Linked DNA regions of Variovorax paradoxus B4. The protein of the gene in region 1 interacts with the protein of each later gene in a pairwise test. Links are inferred from orthologs where the notes say so. Each region holds a gene or a part of one and is shown on either strand. Other genes may lie near its edges.

The links.
Region 2: the proteins of abc-f (region 1) and VAPA_RS11575 interact in binary tests that used the Escherichia coli proteins (3 or more experiments, as listed by UniProt). The link is inferred for Variovorax paradoxus B4 from one-to-one orthologs.

The regions. Positions count from the first base shown.
Region 1 is NC_022247.1:3,008,587-3,017,445, forward strand. Bases 4,596-7,483 are described here. They hold abc-f (ribosomal protection-like ABC-F family protein), read left to right. Parts: upstream 4,596-4,977; coding sequence 4,978-6,990; downstream 6,991-7,483. Other genes in these bases: prmB (50S ribosomal protein L3 N(5)-glutamine methyltransferase), read left to right, coding at 4,596-4,838; VAPA_RS14010 (hypothetical protein), read left to right, coding at 7,017-7,483. Outside these bases: dapC (succinyldiaminopimelate transaminase), read left to right, coding at 1-686; dapD (2,3,4,5-tetrahydropyridine-2,6-dicarboxylate N-succinyltransferase), read left to right, coding at 730-1,554; VAPA_RS13990 (PilT/PilU family type 4a pilus ATPase), read left to right, coding at 1,608-2,756; dapE (succinyl-diaminopimelate desuccinylase), read left to right, coding at 2,785-3,960; more of prmB, read left to right, coding at 3,957-4,595; more of VAPA_RS14010, read left to right, coding at 7,484-7,520; VAPA_RS14015 (helix-turn-helix domain-containing protein), read left to right, coding at 7,929-8,645. UniProt on the Escherichia coli protein: Genetic data indicate it may be involved in ribosome assembly or function.
Region 2 is NC_022247.1:2,507,376-2,516,761, reverse strand. The notes cover bases 4,019-7,433. They hold VAPA_RS11575 (2-oxoglutarate dehydrogenase E1 component), read right to left. Parts: upstream 7,096-7,433; coding sequence 4,219-7,095; downstream 4,019-4,218. Other genes in these bases: VAPA_RS11570 (propionate--CoA ligase), read right to left, coding at 7,274-7,433; odhB (2-oxoglutarate dehydrogenase complex dihydrolipoyllysine-residue succinyltransferase), read right to left, coding at 4,019-4,165. Outside these bases: VAPA_RS11595 (hypothetical protein), read right to left, coding at 1-371; cell division protein ZapE, read right to left, coding at 368-1,468; lpdA (dihydrolipoyl dehydrogenase), read right to left, coding at 1,473-2,903; more of odhB, read right to left, coding at 2,918-4,018; more of VAPA_RS11570, read right to left, coding at 7,434-9,205; VAPA_RS11565 (isochorismatase family protein), read right to left, coding at 9,322-9,386. UniProt on the Escherichia coli protein: E1 component of the 2-oxoglutarate dehydrogenase (OGDH) complex which catalyzes the decarboxylation of 2-oxoglutarate, the first step in the conversion of 2-oxoglutarate to succinyl-CoA and CO(2).

The DNA.
Region 1 (8,859 bases):
CGGGTGCGGTGATGTCGCTGGACGAATGGAAAAGGCTCTTCGATCTGTCGGACCGCCACGGCTTCGTGATTGCCGCCGACGAGTGCTACAGCGAAATCTATTTCCGCGACGAGCCTCCGCTCAGCGGACTCGAAGCCTCGGTGAAGCTCGGGCGGCCCGACTTCCGGAACCTGATTGCGCTGACCTCGCTGTCCAAGCGCAGCAACGTGCCCGGCCTGCGCAGCGGCTTCGTGGCAGGCGACGCGGCCATCATCAAGAAGTTCCTGCTCTATCGCACCTATCACGGCAGCGCCATGAGCGGCGCCGTGGCCGCGGCCAGCATCGCGGCCTGGGGCGACGAGTCCCATGTGGTGGACAACCGCGCCCAGTACCGTGCCAAGTTCGCGGCCGTCACGCCGCTGCTCGAACCCGTGCTCGACGTGCGCTTGCCCGACGCCAGCTTCTATCTCTGGGCCGGCATTCCCGAAGTGTGGGCTGGCGACGACGAAGCCTTCGCCCGCGCGCTCTACGCTCAATACAATGTAACGGTTCTGCCGGGGAGCTATCTGGCGCGCGACACGGCTCACAGCGCCAACCCCGGCCGGGGCCGCATCCGCATGGCCCTGGTGGCCGAAACGGCCGAATGCGTGGAAGCCGCCGAGCGCATCGTCCGCTTCGTGCAATCCAGCCCTCAAGGCCGGGGCTGAACGCTGCTTTCCTGGCTCCCATTTTTTACCCGAGACTTTCTCCATGACCCAGCAACTGCAACAAATCATCGACGCCGCGTGGGAAGACCGCGCCAACATCTCGCCCTCCGCCGCTTCCGCCGAAGTGCGCGATGCCGTCGAGCACGTGATTTCCGAGCTCAACAACGGCAAGCTGCGCGTGGCCACGCGCGAAAGTGTCGGCCAGTGGACCGTGCACCAGTGGATCAAGAAGGCCGTGCTGCTGTCGTTCCGCCTGAAGGACAACGAGCAGATGCAGGCCGGCTCGCTCGGCTTCTACGACAAGGTGCCCACCAAGTTCTCGCACCTGTCGGCCGGAGAACTGAAGGAATCGGGCGTTCGCATCGTGCCGCCGGCCGTGGCCCGCCGCGGCAGCTATATCGCCAAGGGTGCCATCCTGATGCCTTCGTACGTGAACATCGGCGCCTACGTGGGCGAAGGCACCATGGTCGACACCTGGGCCACCGTGGGTTCGTGCGCGCAGATCGGTGCCAACGTGCACCTGTCGGGCGGCGTCGGCATCGGCGGCGTGCTCGAGCCGCTGCAGGCCGGCCCCACCATCATCGAAGACAACTGCTTCATCGGCGCGCGCTCCGAAGTGGTCGAGGGCGTGGTGATCGAAGAAAACTCGGTGCTGTCGATGGGCGTGTTCATCGGCCAGAGCACGCCGATCTATGACCGCACCACCGATACGATCATCTATGGCCGCGTGCCCGCAGGCTCGGTCGTCGTCGCCGGCAGCCTGCCCAAGCCCGGCGGCAAGTACAACACGTACGCAGCCATCATCATGAAGAAGGTCGACGCCAAGACGCGTTCGACCACGTCGCTGAACGACCTGCTGCGCGACTGATTGGCCCTGCTTCCTTCCCCTTAGAAAACAACAGCACCCGAGGAGAGAGACCGATGAACATGATGGAGCGAATCCTTCGTCTGATGGCCGAGCGCAAGGCCTCCGACATCTACCTCTCGGCGCACTCCCCGGTGCTGATCCGCATCAACGGCACCTGCGTGCCGATCAATGCCCAGGTGCTGCCGGCCGCCGCGCCGCTCGCGCTGCTGGCCGAAGTGGTGCCCGAAGCCCGCATCCAGGAACTGGAGAACAAGGGCGAACTCAACATGGCCGTGATGCTCGAGGGCGCCGGCAACTACCGCATCAGCGCCATGCGCCAGCGCGGCAGCTATGCGGTGGTGGTGCGGCACATCGCCTCGACCATTCCCAGCTTCGCCGACCTGAACCTGCCCGACATCCTCAAGACGCTGATCATGGAGAAGCGCGGCCTGATCCTGATGGTGGGCGCAACCGGCGCGGGCAAGACCACCACCCTGGCCTCGATGCTCGACTACCGCAACGAGCACGCCACGGGCCACATCCTCACGGTGGAAGAACCCATCGAGTTCACCTACACCAACAAGAAGTCGCTGGTGAACCAGCGCGACGTAGGCAGCGACACCGAATCGCTGCAGGTCGCGCTCAAGAACGCGCTGCGCCAGGCGCCCGACGTGATCCAGATCGGCGAAATCCGCGACCGCGACACCATGACCGCGGCCATCGCCTATGCGCAGTCGGGCCACCTGTGCGTGGCCACGCTGCATGCCAACAACAGCTACCGCGCGCTCAACCGCATCCTGAGCTTCTTCCCGGTCGAGGTGCGCCCCACGCTGCTGGGCGACCTGGGCTCGGCCCTGCGCGCCATCGTGTCGCAGCGGCTGCTGCGCACGCCGTCGGGCGGCCGCGTGCCGGCGCTCGAGGTCATGCTCAACACGGCCCTGGTGGCCGAGTTGATCGAAAAGGGCGATTTCTCCGCCGTCAAGGAAGCCATGGAGCAGTCGATGGCCGAAGGCTCCCAGACCTTCGAGGAAGACATTGCCCGCCTCATCACCGAAGAGCGCGTGACGCGCGAGGAAGGCCTGGCCCAGGCCGACTCGCCCACCAACCTGATGTGGCGCCTGCAGAACCGCGCCGCCCCCAAGCAGAAGACCGAAGACCGCAGTCTGATGGACCAGGTCGACGAACCTACCTTTACCGACATCACGCTCGACGTGAAGTTCTGAACACAGCCCTCCCCCGGCTTTTCCCCCGATGTCCCGAACGCTCCAGCTCGCCGAACAACTCATCTCGCGCCCCTCGGTCACCCCCGACGATGCGGGCTGCCAACAGATCCTCGGCGAACGGCTGGCGCAACTGGGCTTCACACTCGAGACCATCGAGAGCGGGCCGGCCGACTTCCGCGTGATCAACCTGTGGGCGGTACGCCGCCCGGCCAGTGCCACGGCAACGAAGACGCTGGTGTTCGCCGGCCACACCGACGTGGTGCCCACGGGACCGGTCGAACAGTGGACCAGCCACCCGTTCACGCCAACGCACCGCAACGGCAAGCTGTACGGCCGCGGCGCGTGCGACATGAAGACATCGATCGCGGCCTTCGTTGTCTCCATCGAGGAATTCCTGAAGGCCACGCCCGATCCGCAACTCACGCTCGCGCTGCTGCTCACCAGCGACGAAGAAGGCCCGGGCGTCGATGGCACGGTCATCGTCTGCAACGCGCTGGCCGCGCGCGGCGAGACCATCGACTATTGCATCGTCGGCGAGCCCACTGCCGTCCAGCGCTGCGGCGACATGATCAAGAACGGCCGCCGCGGCACCATGAGCGGCAAGCTCACCGTCAATGGCGTGCAGGGCCACATCGCCTACCCGCACCTCGCGAAGAACCCGGTGCACGCCGTGGCGCCCGCACTGGCGGAGCTGGTGGCCATCAACGCCGCGGGCGGCTGGGATGCAGGCAATGCGTACTTCCAGCCCACCAGCTGGCAGATCAGCAACTTCCATTCGGGCACTGGCGCGAGCAACGTGATTCCGGGCAGCGCGGTCATCGACTTCAACTTCCGCTTCTCGACCGAATCGACGCCCGAGTCGCTGCAAAAGCGCGTGCATGCGGTGCTCGACGCGCATGGTGTCGACTACTCGCTGGGCTGGACCATCGGCGGCCTGCCCTTTCTCACGACGCCGGGCGAACTCGTTACCGCCGTGCAAGCCGCAATCGCCGACGAAACCGGCATTGCCACCGAGCTGTCGACCAGCGGCGGCACCAGCGACGCGCGCTTCATCGCCAAGATCTGCAAGCAGGTGGTCGAGCTCGGGCCGGTCAACGCCAGCATCCACAAGATCGACGAACACATCGACGTGGCCGAGATCGAGACGCTGAAGAACATCTACAAGCGCACGCTGGAGCGCCTCGAAGCGTCGCTTGCTGAATGAACACAGTCATCGAGCTGATCGAAGCCGGCGCCAAGCGACTGGAAGAAGCCGGGGTTGCCTTCGGCCACGGCACGGCCAACGCCTTCGACGAGGCCGCCTGGCTGGTGCTGTGGCGCCTGAAGCTGCCGCTGGATGACATCGATGCCGTCGCCGACACGGCCGTCTCGCCGGCCGACGCCGGCAAGGTTGCCGCGCTGCTCGATGAGCGCATCGCCACGCGCAAGCCCGCCGCCTATCTCACCAAGGAGGCGTGGCTGCAGGGCGTGCCCTTCTATGTGGACGAGCGCACCATCGTGCCGCGCAGCTTCATCGCGGAGCTGATCGCCGACGGCAGCATCGACTACTGGCTGGGCGAACACACGCAGCGTGTGCTCGACCTGTGCACGGGCAACGGCAGCCTGGCAGTGCTCGCGGCCATGACCTATCCGGACATCACGGTCGATGCCGCCGACCTGTCAACCGAGGCGCTCGAGGTGGCCGCCATCAACATCACCCGGCACCAGCTCGATGCGCGCATCAGGCTGGTCGAATCCGACGGCCTCGCCAACCTGCCCGGCCCGTATGACCTGGTGCTGTGCAACCCGCCCTACGTGAACAGCGCGAGCATGGCCGCCCTGCCCGCCGAATACCGCGCCGAGCCCGAACTGGCGCTGGCCGGCGGTGCCGACGGCATGGACTTCGTTCGCCAGTTGTTCGCCGACGCGCCTTCCCGCATGAGCGAAGAGGCCGTGCTGGTGCTGGAAATCGGCAACGAGCGCGCGTACTTCGAGGCGGCCTTTCCGCAGCTCGAAGTCGTGTGGCTGGAAACCTCCGCAGGCGAGGACCAGGTCCTGCTCGTGACCCGAACCGCGCTGCTGGCCAGTGCCGGCGTGCGTTAGCTGCGCTCGCCCCCTCCCCGCGCCACTTTCTCGCAGCCACGGCTGCAGCCCTCCTTTCACCGGGTGGTGTCCCCATTTGCCCCTTCGCGCCAGGCCGCCACGGGCCGGGCGGGATAATCGCCCCTACGGTTCCTATTTCATGATTACTCTCAAAAACGTCATTCTTCGCCGCAGCGCCAAGGTCCTGCTCGACGGCGCCACCGTCACCATCAACCCCGGTGAAAAGGTCGGCCTCGTGGGGCGCAACGGCGCCGGCAAGTCGACCCTGTTCGCGCTCTTCAACGGCTCGCTGCACGAAGACGGCGGCGACTTCTACGTGCCCAAGCAATGGCGCATGGCACAGGTCGCGCAGGACATGCCCGAAACCGAGGAGTCGGCCACCGACTTCGTGGTGGGCGGCGATACCCGCCTGGCCGAGCTGCGCACCACGCTGGCAACCATCGAGGCCGCCTACGAAGCCAATCCCGACGACGCCGACATCGGCATGGAACTGGCCCACGCCTACACCGACCTGGCCGACGCCGGCGAGCACGATGCCGTGCCGCGCGCGCAGGCCCTGATCCTGGGTCTGGGTTTCAAGTCGCACGAGCTCGACGGCCCCGTCAACAGCTTCTCGGGCGGCTGGCGCATGCGCCTGCAGCTGGCCCGCGCGCTGATGTGCCCGAGCGACCTGCTGCTGCTCGACGAACCCACCAACCACCTGGATCTGGACGCGCTGGTGTGGCTCGAAGCCTGGCTGCAGAAGTACGCCGGGACCATGATCGTCATCAGCCACGACCGCGAGTTTCTCGACGCCGTAACCGACGTCACCCTGCACATCGCCAACGCCCAGCTCACGCGCTACGGCGGCAACTACAGCAAGTTCGAGGAAATGCGCGCCCTGCAGATGGAGCAGCAGCAGGTGGCCTTCTCCAAGCAGCAGGACAAGATCGCCCACCTCCAGAAGTTCATCGACCGCTTCAAGGCCAAGGCCAGCAAGGCCAAGCAGGCGCAAAGCCGCGTGAAGGCACTGGAGCGCATGGAGAAGGTCGCGCCGCTGCTGGCCGAGGCCGACTTCACCTTCGAATTCAAGGAGCCCGGCAACATCCCCAACCCGATGCTCTCGATCAGCAACGCCAGCTTCGGTTACGAGATCGAAGGCGAAGAGCCCAAGACCATCCTGCGCGGCGTCAGCCGCTCGGTGCTGGCGGGCCAGCGCATCGGCATCCTGGGCGCCAACGGCCAGGGCAAGTCGACGCTGGTGAAGACCATCGCGCGCGAAATGGGCGCACTGGCCGGCCAGGTCACCGAGGGCAAGGGCCTCAACATCGGCTACTTCGCACAGCAGGAACTCGACGTGCTGCGCCCGCAGGACAACCCGCTCGAGCACATGGTGCGCATGGCACGCGAGCTGGGCAGCGCCGTCAAGGAAAGCACCGGCGAACAGGCCTTGCGCGGCTTCCTCGGCAGCTTCAACTTCAGCGGCGACATGGTGAAGCAGCCCGTCGGCACGATGAGCGGCGGCGAGAAGGCGCGCCTGGTGCTTGCGATGATGGTGTGGCAGCGACCCAACCTGCTGCTGCTGGACGAGCCCACCAACCACCTGGACCTCGCCACGCGCGAGGCCCTGGCCGTGGCCCTCAACGAATTCGAAGGCACGCTGATGCTGGTGAGCCACGACCGCGCGCTGCTGCGCTCGGTGTGCGACGAGTTCTGGCTCGTGGGCCGCGGCGTGGTCACCGATTTCGATGGCGACCTCGACGACTACCAGCGCTACCTGCTCGACGAAGCCAAGCGGCTGCGCGAAGAAGCCAAGGTGGCCGTGCGCGAAGCCGCCAATACGGCCGTCCCCGTGGCCGCCGCGCCAGCGCCTGCCGCCAACGAACCTGCGGCCGCAAACAAGAACCCGCAGCAGCGCAAGCAGGACGCCCAGGACCGCCAGCAACGCAGCGACCAGGCCAAGCCGATCAAGCGCGAGATCGCGCAGATCGATGAACGACTGGCCGCGGCCAGCGCCGAACGCACCGCGCTCGAGGCGCGCCTGGCACAGCCCCTGCCGCCGGCCGAAATTGCCGAAGCGGGCAAGCGGCTGAAAGCCCTCAACGACGAAATCGGTCGGCTCGAAGAGCGCTGGCTGGCCCTGTCGGGCCAGCTCGAGACGCTGGCGGCCTGACCCACCCTGCATAGGAGACTGCCTGCATGCCGTCCGCCATCGAGCTGGCCCGGGGTGACGAAAAGCTGATCACTGCGATCCACCGCAGCCGCCGCCTGATCGGCCGCAAGGCCTTGATGGCCGCGGCCGCCAGCGCCGTTCCCTTGCCCGGTATCGACTGGGCGGCCGATGCGGCCCTGCTCTCGCGCCTGGTGCCGCAGATCAGCGCCGAGTTCGGCCTTTCGGTCACCCAGGTCGAAAAGCTTGCGCCGCATCAGCGCGAACGCATCCAGAAGGCTGCCACGACGGTTGGCGCGTTGCTGGTTGGCAGGCTCGTCACGCGCGAGCTGTTGATCAAGCTCGCGCGGCATGCCGGCGTGAAGCTCACAGCCAAGCAGGCCGCCAAGTACGTGCCGATTGCCGGGCAGATCGTTTCCGCCGCGCTCGGCTACGCCGCCTTGCGCGCCCTCGGCGAGCAGCACATCAAGGATTGCGTGCGCGTGAGCGCGACGCTCTCTCTACCGCCTCCCGGACCGCACGCCCCCGCCTGAACGCGCAGTCGTCGAACAGCGCGGTCCCGATCCACGCCGCGGCAACCAGGCCCGCAATCGCCAAGCCCGCCAGGCCGTCGTCCTGCGAGCAAAGTCCATGGAAAAGAGCCGCGACGGCCAGCAGCGCCAACAGCGCGCGGTCGAGCCACAGGCCCTGCGGCAGCGGCCTTTGCACGGATCAGCCCAATAGGCGAATTCGGTCGAAGCGGCATCACGCCGCGCGCGCGTCCGGGCGCCGTCCTGCCGACTCGGGACGGCGCCCAATGACGGCTTCGCCCTTCGAATTGCTTGTGCGTCGGCCTCACGGCCTTCGGCGCCAGCACCAATTGCGTGGTTTCATGGCAAATACTCCCTTTCAACTATTCTGGAGTCCAAAGTGAATATTCGCCTGCGCTTAAATCGGCGCCCATGGAGACTATTGCAGCGCGCGCATTGGCAGCGCGCAAATACGCCAGGATGACTCAGAAGCAAGCCGAGGCGGCTTCAGGCGTCAAGCAATCCAACATCTCGAAGATAGAACGCGGCGACACCGGCCGATCGATGGCCCTGCTCGCACTGGCACGCGCCTACCGCGTCGATCCCAACTGGCTCGACACCGGCGACGGCCCCGCGCCCTGGGACGTGCCCCAGCCGCGCACGGCGCGCGACAACGCCAACGAAGCTCCGGGCACCTACAGGGTCACGCGCACGCCGCCGTCGGGCCCGTCCTTCCGTCCCGGCACGCCCGGCACCGTTCCCCTCATCGCATGGGCGCAAGTTGCTTCGTGGAATGGCGCCGCGCAAGGAACGATCCAGGCCGAGCGGTGGCTTCCCTGCGTTGCGCATCACAGCCCCGGCAATACCTACGCGCTGCGCGTGCGTGGCGACAGCATGACCGCGCCGAGCGGCCACCTGAAGAGCTATCCCGCGGAGTCGATCATCTTCGTCGACACGCAGCGAACAACGCCCGAGGACGGCGAACGCATCATTGCCAGGCTCGATGCGGGCAACGAGGTCACCTTCAAGGTCTTCAAGCAGGAAGACGGCCGCCGCTGGCTGCTGCCGCTGAATCCAAAACACGAACCGATCCGGACAGCATTCACGGTGCTCGGCACCATCGTGGGGAAATGGGAAGACGAGGACTGAGACTGAGCGTCGTCCATCAGGCGCGAGTGCGATCGCGAGTGCTTCAGGTCAGGTTGCGTGCAGGTTCAGGGAACATAGTGAAGGCTCTCCTGTGGCCTGCAATCCTCTGATCCTCCCTCCTCCAGCAGGCCATCTTCCAGCCCGCCCTTGCGCGGGCTGTTTTTTTGCTGGCATCACAAAGCCACGGCAATAAAAAAGCCGCTCGGTGGAGCGG
Region 2 (9,386 bases), 500 kb from region 1 along the record:
GCCTGGCGAGACTCGTCCTGCTTCTCGGGCGTGTCTTGCGGGCGCCGGGTGGCGGCCTTCTGGTCGAGCTTCTCGAGTTCGGCCGCACCGCGCCGCTGGCGCTCGATGTCGTTGATGGCCGATTCCTGGCGCTTGATGTGATCGGTCTCGGCGCGCCGGCGCCGGCGGCTGTCGCGCAGGCAGTCTTCGACCGCGAACTTCTGGTAGCAGGCGGCGCGCTCCTTGTCGAAGCGCGCCTCGATGGCAGCGCGCTCGGCGCTGAGCCTGCTGCGTTCCGCTTCGAAGTCTGCATTGCCTGCGGCCGCGTTGGACTGCGCCCACAGCGGCAGGCTGCCCAAGGTCATCAGCACGGCGAGAACGATATTTTTCATGTCAGTCGAGTGTCCACGATGCGGCGTTCCAGGGAGAGGAACTCGCTCGATTGCATTTCGGTGAGCCTGGAAACCGTTCGCGGGAATTCATGCGCAAGCGGCCCCTCGGTGTACAACGCCTCCGGCGGTACCTCGGCCGACATGATGAGCTTGACGCGCCGGTCGTACAAGACGTCGACCAGCCAGGTGAAACGGCGTGCTTCGGAGGCCATGCGCACCGGCATGTGCGGCACGTCGGACAGCAGCACGGTGTGGAACTGGCTGGCGATCTCCAGATAGTCGTTCTGCGAGCGCGGTCCGCCGCACAGCGTCTTGAAGTCGAACCAGACCACGCCGCCGGCCTTGCGCCTGGCGCGGATCTCGCGCTGCTCGATGTGCAGGACCGGGTTTTCGTCGGCTGTTTCGGCCAACCTGTCGAAGGCCTTGCGCATCTCCTTTTCGGCCGAAGCATCGTTCGGCGTCAGGTACATGCGCAGTTGCTCGAGCGTGCGGCGCCGGTAGTCGGTGCCATTGTCCACGCTCAGGACCTCGAGCTTCTCGTTGAGCAGCGCGATCGCGGGCAGGATGCGGTCGCGGTGCAGCCCGCCAGGATAAAGATCGTCGGGCCTGAAATTGGAGGTGGTGACAAAGCCCACGCCGTTCTCGAACAGCGCCACCAGCAGGCGATGAAGGATCATCGCGTCGGTGATGTCCGCCACGTGGAACTCGTCGAAGCAGATCAGCTTGTAGCGCTTGGAGATGCGCCGCCCCAGCTCGTCGAGCGGGTTGACCGTGCCCTGCAGCTCGCGCAGTTCGCGGTGCACCTCGCGCATGAACTCGTGAAAGTGCAGCCGCGTCTTGCGCCGCAGCGGCACCGCGTTGAAGAACAGGTCCATCAGGAAGCTCTTGCCCCGGCCGACGCCACCGTACATGTAGACGCCGCGCGGCAGCTCGGGCCGGTTGATGAACTTCTTCAGCGCGTTGGAACGCTGGGCCTTGTAGTCGCCCCACTCCCGGGCGCAGCGATCCAGCGCCTCGACGGCGCGCAGCTGCGCGGGATCGCTGCGGAACCCGCGCACAGCGAGTTCCGCCTCATAGGCCTGTTTGACGCTGGTCAATGGATCAGAAGTTCAGCGTGCGCTTGTCCACGGCAAGTGCCGCTTCCTTCGTGGCTTCCGACAGCGACGGGTGCGCATGGCAGATGCGCGCGATGTCTTCGGCGCTGGCCTTGAACTCCATCGCCACCACGGCTTCGGAGATCAGCTCGCTGGCCTGCGGGCCCACGATGTGCACGCCGAGGATCTCGTCGGTGGCCGCGTCGGCCAGGAACTTGACCATGCCGGTCGTGTCGCCCAGCGCGCGTGCGCGGCCGTTCGCGAGGAACGGGAAGGTGCCGGCCTTGTAGGCACGGCCCGCGGCCTTGAGCTGCTGCTCGGTCTGGCCGACCCACGCGATCTCGGGGTTGGTGTAGATCACCCACGGCACGGTGTTGAAGTTGACGTGGCCGTGCTGGCCCGCAATGCGCTCCGCCACGGCAACGCCCTCTTCCTCGGCCTTGTGCGCGAGCATCGGGCCGCGCACCACGTCGCCGATGGCCCAGACGTTGGGCAGGCTGGTCTTGCAGTCGTCGTCCACGGCGATGGCGCCGCGCTCGTCGAGCTTCAGGCCCACGGCCTCGGCGTTCAGGCCGATGGTGTTGGGCACGCGGCCGATCGAGACGATCAGCTTGTCGACTTCCAGCGTCTGGGCTTCGCCCTTGGCATTGGTCCAGGCCACGCTCACGCCCTTCTTGGACGACTTGATCTCGCCGACCTTGACGCCGAGCTCGATCTTGAGCTTCTGCTTGTCGAAGGCCTTCTTGGCTTCCTTGGCGATCTGCTCGTCGACCGCGCCGAGGAAGGTCGGCAGCGCTTCGAGCACCGTGACTTCGGCGCCGAGGCGGCGCCACACCGAACCCATTTCAAGGCCGATGACGCCCGAGCCGATCAGGCCCAGCCTCTTCGGCACCGCGCCGATGCGCAGCGCGCCGTCGTTCGAGAGGATGTTCTCCTCGTCGAACGGCGCACCCGGCAACGCGCGGGCGTTGGAGCCCGTGGCCACGATGATGTGCTTGCCGTCGATCGACTCTTCGGCAGCGCCCGCCACCTTGATCTCGTAGCCGGCTTCGCCCGCCTTCACGAACGAGCCGCGGCCATGGAAGAAGGTGATCTTGTTCTTCTTGAACAGGTACAGGATGCCGTCGTTGTTCTGCTTCACGACCTGGTCCTTGCGGGCCAGCATCTTGTCGAGATCCAGGCCCAGGCCTTCGACCTTGATGCCGTGCTCGGCAAAGTGGTGGCCGGCCTGGTCGAAGTGCTCCGACGATTGCAGCAGCGCCTTCGACGGAATGCAGCCGACGTTGGTGCAGGTGCCGCCCGGTGCGGGGCCGCCCTTGGCGTTCTTCCACTCGTCGATGCAGGCCACGTTGAAGCCGAGCTGCGCCGCGCGGATCGCGGCGATGTAGCCGCCAGGGCCGCCGCCGATGACGATGACGTCGAATTGTTTGTTTGCCATCTGATTCTTTCTCCTCAGATGTCGAACAGCAGGCGCGACGGATCTTCCAGCGCTTCCTTCATGGCGACCAGGCCCAGCACGGCTTCGCGGCCGTCGATGATGCGGTGGTCGTAGCTCATGGCGAGGTAGTTCATCGGGCGGATGACGATCTGGCCGTTCTCGACCACGGCGCGGTCCTTGGTGGCGTGCACGCCCAGGATGGCCGACTGCGGCGGGTTGATGATCGGGGTCGAGAGCATCGAGCCGAAGGTGCCGCCGTTCGAGATGGAGAAGGTGCCGCCGGTCATCTCTTCGATGCCGAGCTTGCCGTCCTGCGCCTTCTTGCCGTATTCGGCGATCTTCTTCTCGATGTCGGCAAAGCTCATCTGGTCGGCGTTGCGCAGAATGGGCACCACCAGGCCGCGCGGCGAACCGACGGCAATGCCGATGTCGAAGTAGCCGTGGTACAGGATGTCGTTGCCGTCGACCGAGGCGTTGATCACCGGGTACTTCTTGAGCGCATGCACCGCGGCCTTCACGAAGAAGCTCATGAAGCCGAGCTTCACGCCGTGTTCCTTGGTGAAGCTGTCCTGGAAGCGCTTGCGCAGTTCCATGACGGGCGCCATGTTGACTTCATTGAAGGTCGTCAGGATGGCGTTGGTCGATTGCGACTGCAGCAGGCGCTCGGCGATGCGGGCGCGCAGGCGGCTCATCGGCACGCGCTGCTCGGGGCGTTCGCCCAGATCAGGCGCGCTGGCGGGTGCGGCGACCTGTGGCAGAGCGGGCTTGGCGGCCGGTGCGGCCACGGCGGCCGCGGGCTTGGCGCCCGAAGCGACTGCGCCGAGCACGTCGCCCTTGGTGACGCGGCCGTCCTTGCCGGTGCCGGCGACGTCGCTGGTCTTCAGGTTGTTGTCGGCCAGCAGCTTGGCGGCGGCGGGCATGGCGACGTCCGACTTCGCGCCGCCGGTGGCGGCGGCAGCCGCTGCTGCCGGGGCCGGCGCGGCAGCGGGTGCTGTTGCAGGCGCTGCGGCACTTGCCTTGCCTTCGGTGTCGATCTTCGCGATCAGCTGGTCGGCCACCACGGTGGCGCCATCGGGCTGCACGATTTCGGCCAGCACGCCAGCCGAGGGCGCGGGCACTTCGAGCACGACCTTGTCGGTCTCGATCTCGATCAGGATTTCATCGACGGCGACGGCTTCGCCGGCTTTCTTCTTCCAGGTGAGCATGGTGGCTTCGGCCACGGATTCGGAAAGCTGGGGGACTTTGACTTCTACGATAGACATTTGGAGAGAGCTCCGGATTTTTCTTGAGGTGTTCGTGTGAAAAGAGGCTTGTTTTACTTGGTCAGCACGAAGCCCTTGAGCTTGCCAAATGCGCCATCGACGAGCGCCTTCTGCTGTTCCTGGTGCAGGTGCGAGTAGCCGACTGCGGGCGATGCCGAAGCGGCACGGCCGGAGTAGCCGAGCTTCTGGCCGTCCTGCATGTTCTCGTGGATGTAGTGCTGCACGAAGAACCAGGCGCCCTGGTTCTGCGGCTCGTCCTGGCACCACACCACATCGGCGAGGTTCGGGTACTTCTTGAGCTCGGTGGCGAAAGCCTTGTGCGGGAACGGATAGAGCTGCTCGACGCGGATGATTGCCACGTCGTCGTCGCCCTTTTCTTCGCGCTTCTTGGCCAGGTCGTAGTAGACCTTGCCCGAGCAGGCGATCAGGCGCTTGACCTTCTCGGCCTTCAGGCCCTTGCTGTCCGGAATGACCGTCTGGAAGCCACCCTTGGTGAACTCGGACAGCGGCGAGGTCGCGTCCTTGTTACGCAGCAGCGACTTCGGCGTCATGATGATCAGCGGCTTGCGCAGGTTGCGCACCATCTGGCGGCGCAGCACGTGGAAGATCTGGCTGGCCGTGGTGGGCTGCACCACCTGCATGTTGGTGTCGGCGCTCAGCTGCATGAAGCGCTCCAGGCGCGCCGAGCTGTGCTCGGGGCCCTGGCCTTCGTAGCCGTGCGGCAGCATCATGGTCAGGCCGTTGACGCGGCCCCACTTCACTTCGCCCGAGGCGATGAACTGGTCGATCACCACTTGCGCGCCGTTCACGAAGTCGCCGAACTGGGCTTCCCAGATCACCAGCGTGTTCGGGTCGTTCGAGGCGTAGCCGTATTCGAACGCGAGCACGGCCTCTTCCGACAGGATCGAGTCGATCACGACGAACGGTGCCTGGTTCTCGGCCACGTTCTGCAGCGGCGTGTAGGTGCCTTCGTCGAACTTCTCGCGGTTCTGGTCGTGCAGCACGGCGTGGCGGTGCGTGAACGTGCCGCGGCCGCTGTCTTCGCCCGACAGGCGCACCGGGTAGCCGCTGGCCACCAGCGAGGCAAAGGCCATGTGCTCGCCCATGCCCCAGTCGACGTTCACGTCGCCGCGGCCCATGGCGGCACGGTCGTCCAGCACCTTCTTCACGAGCGGGTGCACCGTGAAGCCGGCCGGCACCGTGGTGATCTTCTCGGCCAGGCGCTTCCACTCGCTGGACGGAATGGCGGTGTCGCCGGCGTCGGTCCACTTCTTGTTGAGGTACGGATTCCAGTCGACGGCGTACTTGCTCTTGAAGTTCGTGAGCACCGGGTCGACCGTGTTGCGGCCTTCGTCGAAGGCGGCGCGCTGGGCCTTGACCATGTCGTCGCCGAGCGTGTCGCCCAGGCCCTGCGTCGCCAGCTTGTCGGCGTACAGCTTGCGCGTGCCGGGGTGCTGGGCGATCTTCTTGTACATGAGCGGCTGCGTGAGCGAGGGAGTGTCCTGCTCGTTGTGGCCGAGCTTGCGGAAGCAGATGATGTCGACCACCACGTCCTTCTGGAACTCCATGCGGAATTCAAGGGCGAGCTGGGTGGCGAGCACCACGGCCTCGGGATCGTCGCCGTTCACGTGCAGCACCGGCGCCTCGATCATCTTGACGATGTCCGAGCAGTACAGCGTCGAGCGGCTGTCGCGCGGGTCGCTGGTGGTGAAGCCGATCTGGTTGTTGATGACGATGTGCACCGTGCCGCCCGTGAAGTAGCCACGGGTTTCGGCCAGTGCCAGCGTTTCCATCACGACGCCCTGGCCCGCGAAGGCGGCGTCGCCGTGCACCAGCACGGGCAGCACCTGCTTGCCCTGCGGGTCGGCGCGGCGGTCCATGCGGGCGCGCACCGAGCCTTCGACCACGGGGTTCACGATCTCGAGGTGCGAGGGATTGAACGCCAGGCTCAGGTGCACCGGGCCGCCGGGCGTGGTCACGTCCGAGCTGAAGCCCTGGTGGTACTTGACGTCGCCGCTGGGCAGGTCTTCGGGTGCGGTGTGGTCGAACTCGGCGAACAGGTCGGCCGGCATCTTGCCGAGCGAGTTGACCAGCACGTTGAGGCGGCCGCGGTGGGCCATGCCGATCACGATTTCCTGCACGCCCTTGATGCCGGCCTGGTTGATCAGCTCGTCCATCGAGACGATGAAGCTCTCGCCGCCTTCGAGCGAGAAGCGCTTCTGGCCGACGTACTTGGTGTGCAGGAAGCGTTCGAGGCCTTCGGCCGCGGTCAGGCGGTTCAGCACGTGCTTCTTCTGGTCCGCGTTGAGCTGCGGGTTGGTGCGGGCGCTTTCGAGCTTCTGCTGCCACCAGCGCTTGTGGTTCTGGTCGGTGGTGTACATGTACTCGGCACCCATCGTGCCGCAGTACGTTTCGCGCAAGGCATTGAGCAGGTCGCGCAGCGACATGGCCTCCCTGCCGAAGAAGGTGTTGCTGGTGTTGAACACCGTCTCGAGGTCGGCGTCGGTGAAGCCGTAGAACGAGGGCTCGAGTTCCGGAATGGCCGGGCGCTCGGCGCGCTTGAGGGGGTCCAGGTCGGCCCAGCGGGCGCCGACGTTGCGGTAGGCGGCAATCAGCTGCTGGACGGCGGTGCGCTTGCGGCCGAGCTCGGAATCCGCGCCGCTGGCCTGCACGACCTTGGTGGTGCCCTGCTTCGCGCGTTCGGCAAAGGCGTTGATCACCGGCTGGTGCGGGACGTCCCGGGTGTTGGAGCCATCGACCGCGGGCACGTTCTGCAGGGCGTCGAAGTACGAACGCCAGTTGTCAGGCACGCTTCCGGGATTGGAGAGGTAGTTTTCGTACATCTCTTCGACATAGGGCGCATTGCCGCCGAAGAGGTACGTGTTGCCCTGATACGCGGCATACGCCGTGGGCTTGGAGGAATCGCTCATGATCCGCTGACCTTCGCTTCCCTGAAGGAAGCACTAGCTGGTTAAGAAACCTTCCGCGACACGGCTGAACCGATTGGCGGATGCGACTGTGGCTGGGGAAGGGCCTGAGTACCTTCGCATTGTGCCACGTCAAACATATGACGGCTGGACGCGGCTTCGCAAGGCCGGTTTCGCTCACTCAGGCGGAAGAAACCAGCTGCCTGATCTGCTGCAGGGTGGCGGGGTCGTCGATGGTGGTCAGGTCGCCCGGATCGCGCTGCTCGCACACGGCCTGGATGGCGCGCCGCAGCAGCTTGCCGCTGCGGGTCTTGGGCAGGCCCGAGACGAAGCGCACCCGGGCGGGCCGTGCCAGCGCGCCGAGCTGGTCGGCCACCACTTTCATGATCTCGCCTTCGAGCTTCAGCGCCGCGTCGGCATCGGTCACGGCGATGCCGTCCTTCGGCACCACGAAAGCCATCGCCACCTGGCCCTTGAGCGCATCGGCCACACCGACCACCGCCACCTCCGCCACGTTGGCGTGGCCCGAGATGCTCTCTTCGATCTCCCGGGTGCCGAGGCGGTGGCCGGCCACGTTGATCACGTCGTCGGTGCGCCCGAGGATGTAGAAATAACCGTCTTCGTCGCGGATGCCCCAGTCGAAGGTCGAATAGACCATCTTGCCCGGCACGCTCTTCCAGTAGGTGTTGACGAAGCGCGCATCGTCCTTCCACACGGTCTGCATGAAGCCGGGCGGGGTGGGCCCTTCGACCACGACCACGCCCTTTTCATTGGGGGCGGTCAATTCCTCGCCGGTCGATTCGTGCAGGATCTTGATCCGGTAGCCGTACATCGGAACACCGGGGCTGCCGAACTTGCTGGGCTTGGCCTCGACCCCGTTGGCAATGGTGATCATCGGCCAGCCCGACTCCGTCTGCCAGTAGTTGTCGATGATGGGCACGCCCAGGCCTTCGCTGATCCAGCGCGCGGTGGGCTCGTCGAGCGGCTCGCCGGCCAGGAACAGCGCGCGCAGGCTCGACAGGTCGTATTTCTTGAGCAGCGCCGGGTCCTGCTTCTTGAGCACGCGCACGGCGGTGGGCGCGCTGAACATCACCGTCACCTTGTATTTCTCGACCAGGCGCCACCAGATGCCGCCGTCGGGCTGCCGGTCGATGCCCTGGGTGGGCAGGCCCTCGTACATGAGGGTGGCCATGCCGGCGATCAGCGGACCGTAGACGATGTAGCTGTGGCCCACCACCCAGCCGATGTCGCTGGTCGAGAAGTAGGTTTCGCCAGGCCGGCCGTCGAAGATGTGCTTCATGCTCGCGGCCAGCGCCACGGCATAGCCGCCCACGTCGCGCTGCACGCCCTTGGGCTTGCCGGTGGTGCCGCTGGTGTAGATGGTGTAGCTGATGTCGGTCGAGGCCAGCCAGGCGCAGGGCACCTCGGCGTCGAGGTGCTTGCGTCGAAGTTCGCTCGCCACATGGTCGCGGCCGGCCGTCAGGTCCATGGGCGCCAGGCCGCGGTCGGTGAGCAGCACCGCGGCCGGCTTGTGCTTCGACAGCCGGATCGCCTCGTCGAGCAGCGGCTTGTACGCAATGACCTTGCCGCCGCGCGAGCCGGCATCGGCGCTCACGACCACCTTGGGCTCGGCGTCCTCGATGCGCGTGGCCAGCGAGCCGCTCGCGAATCCGCCGAACACCACGCAGTGGATGGCGCCGATGCGTGCGCAGGCCAGCATCGCGAAGGCGGCTTCGGGAATCATCGGCATATAGATGAGCACGCGGTCGCCGTTCCCCACGCCCAGTTCCATCAGGCTGGCGGCGGTGCGCTGCACCTCGGCGTGCAGTTCCTTGAAGCTGTAGATCTTCTCGGCGCCGGTTTCGGTGGAAACGAAGATCAGCGCGGGCTGGTCGCCGCGCGTGGCCAGGTGCCGGTCGACCGCGTTGTGGCACAGGTTGGTGGTGCCGCCGACGAACCAGCGCGCAAACGGCGGCTGGCTGGCGTCGAGGATCTGCTCTGCGGGGGTCTGCCAGTCGATCAGCTTCGCCTGCTCGGCCCAGAAGGCCTCGGGCGCATCCACGGACTGGCGATAGAACTCTTCGTAGCGGCTCATCTGGACATGTCTCCTTATTCGTCCGGCCCTGGCGGCATCGCCAAAACTGAATTCATAATTATGGAGACTGATCTTGCAGCAAGCTGACGGCCGGAACAATCGGGCCGAGCCCTGTCATGCGCCGCCGATTCCGGCTATCGAATCAGCGCGAGCAGCTCGTCAAAGGCGGGGTGTTCCGCCGTGCGCAGCCATTCGAAGC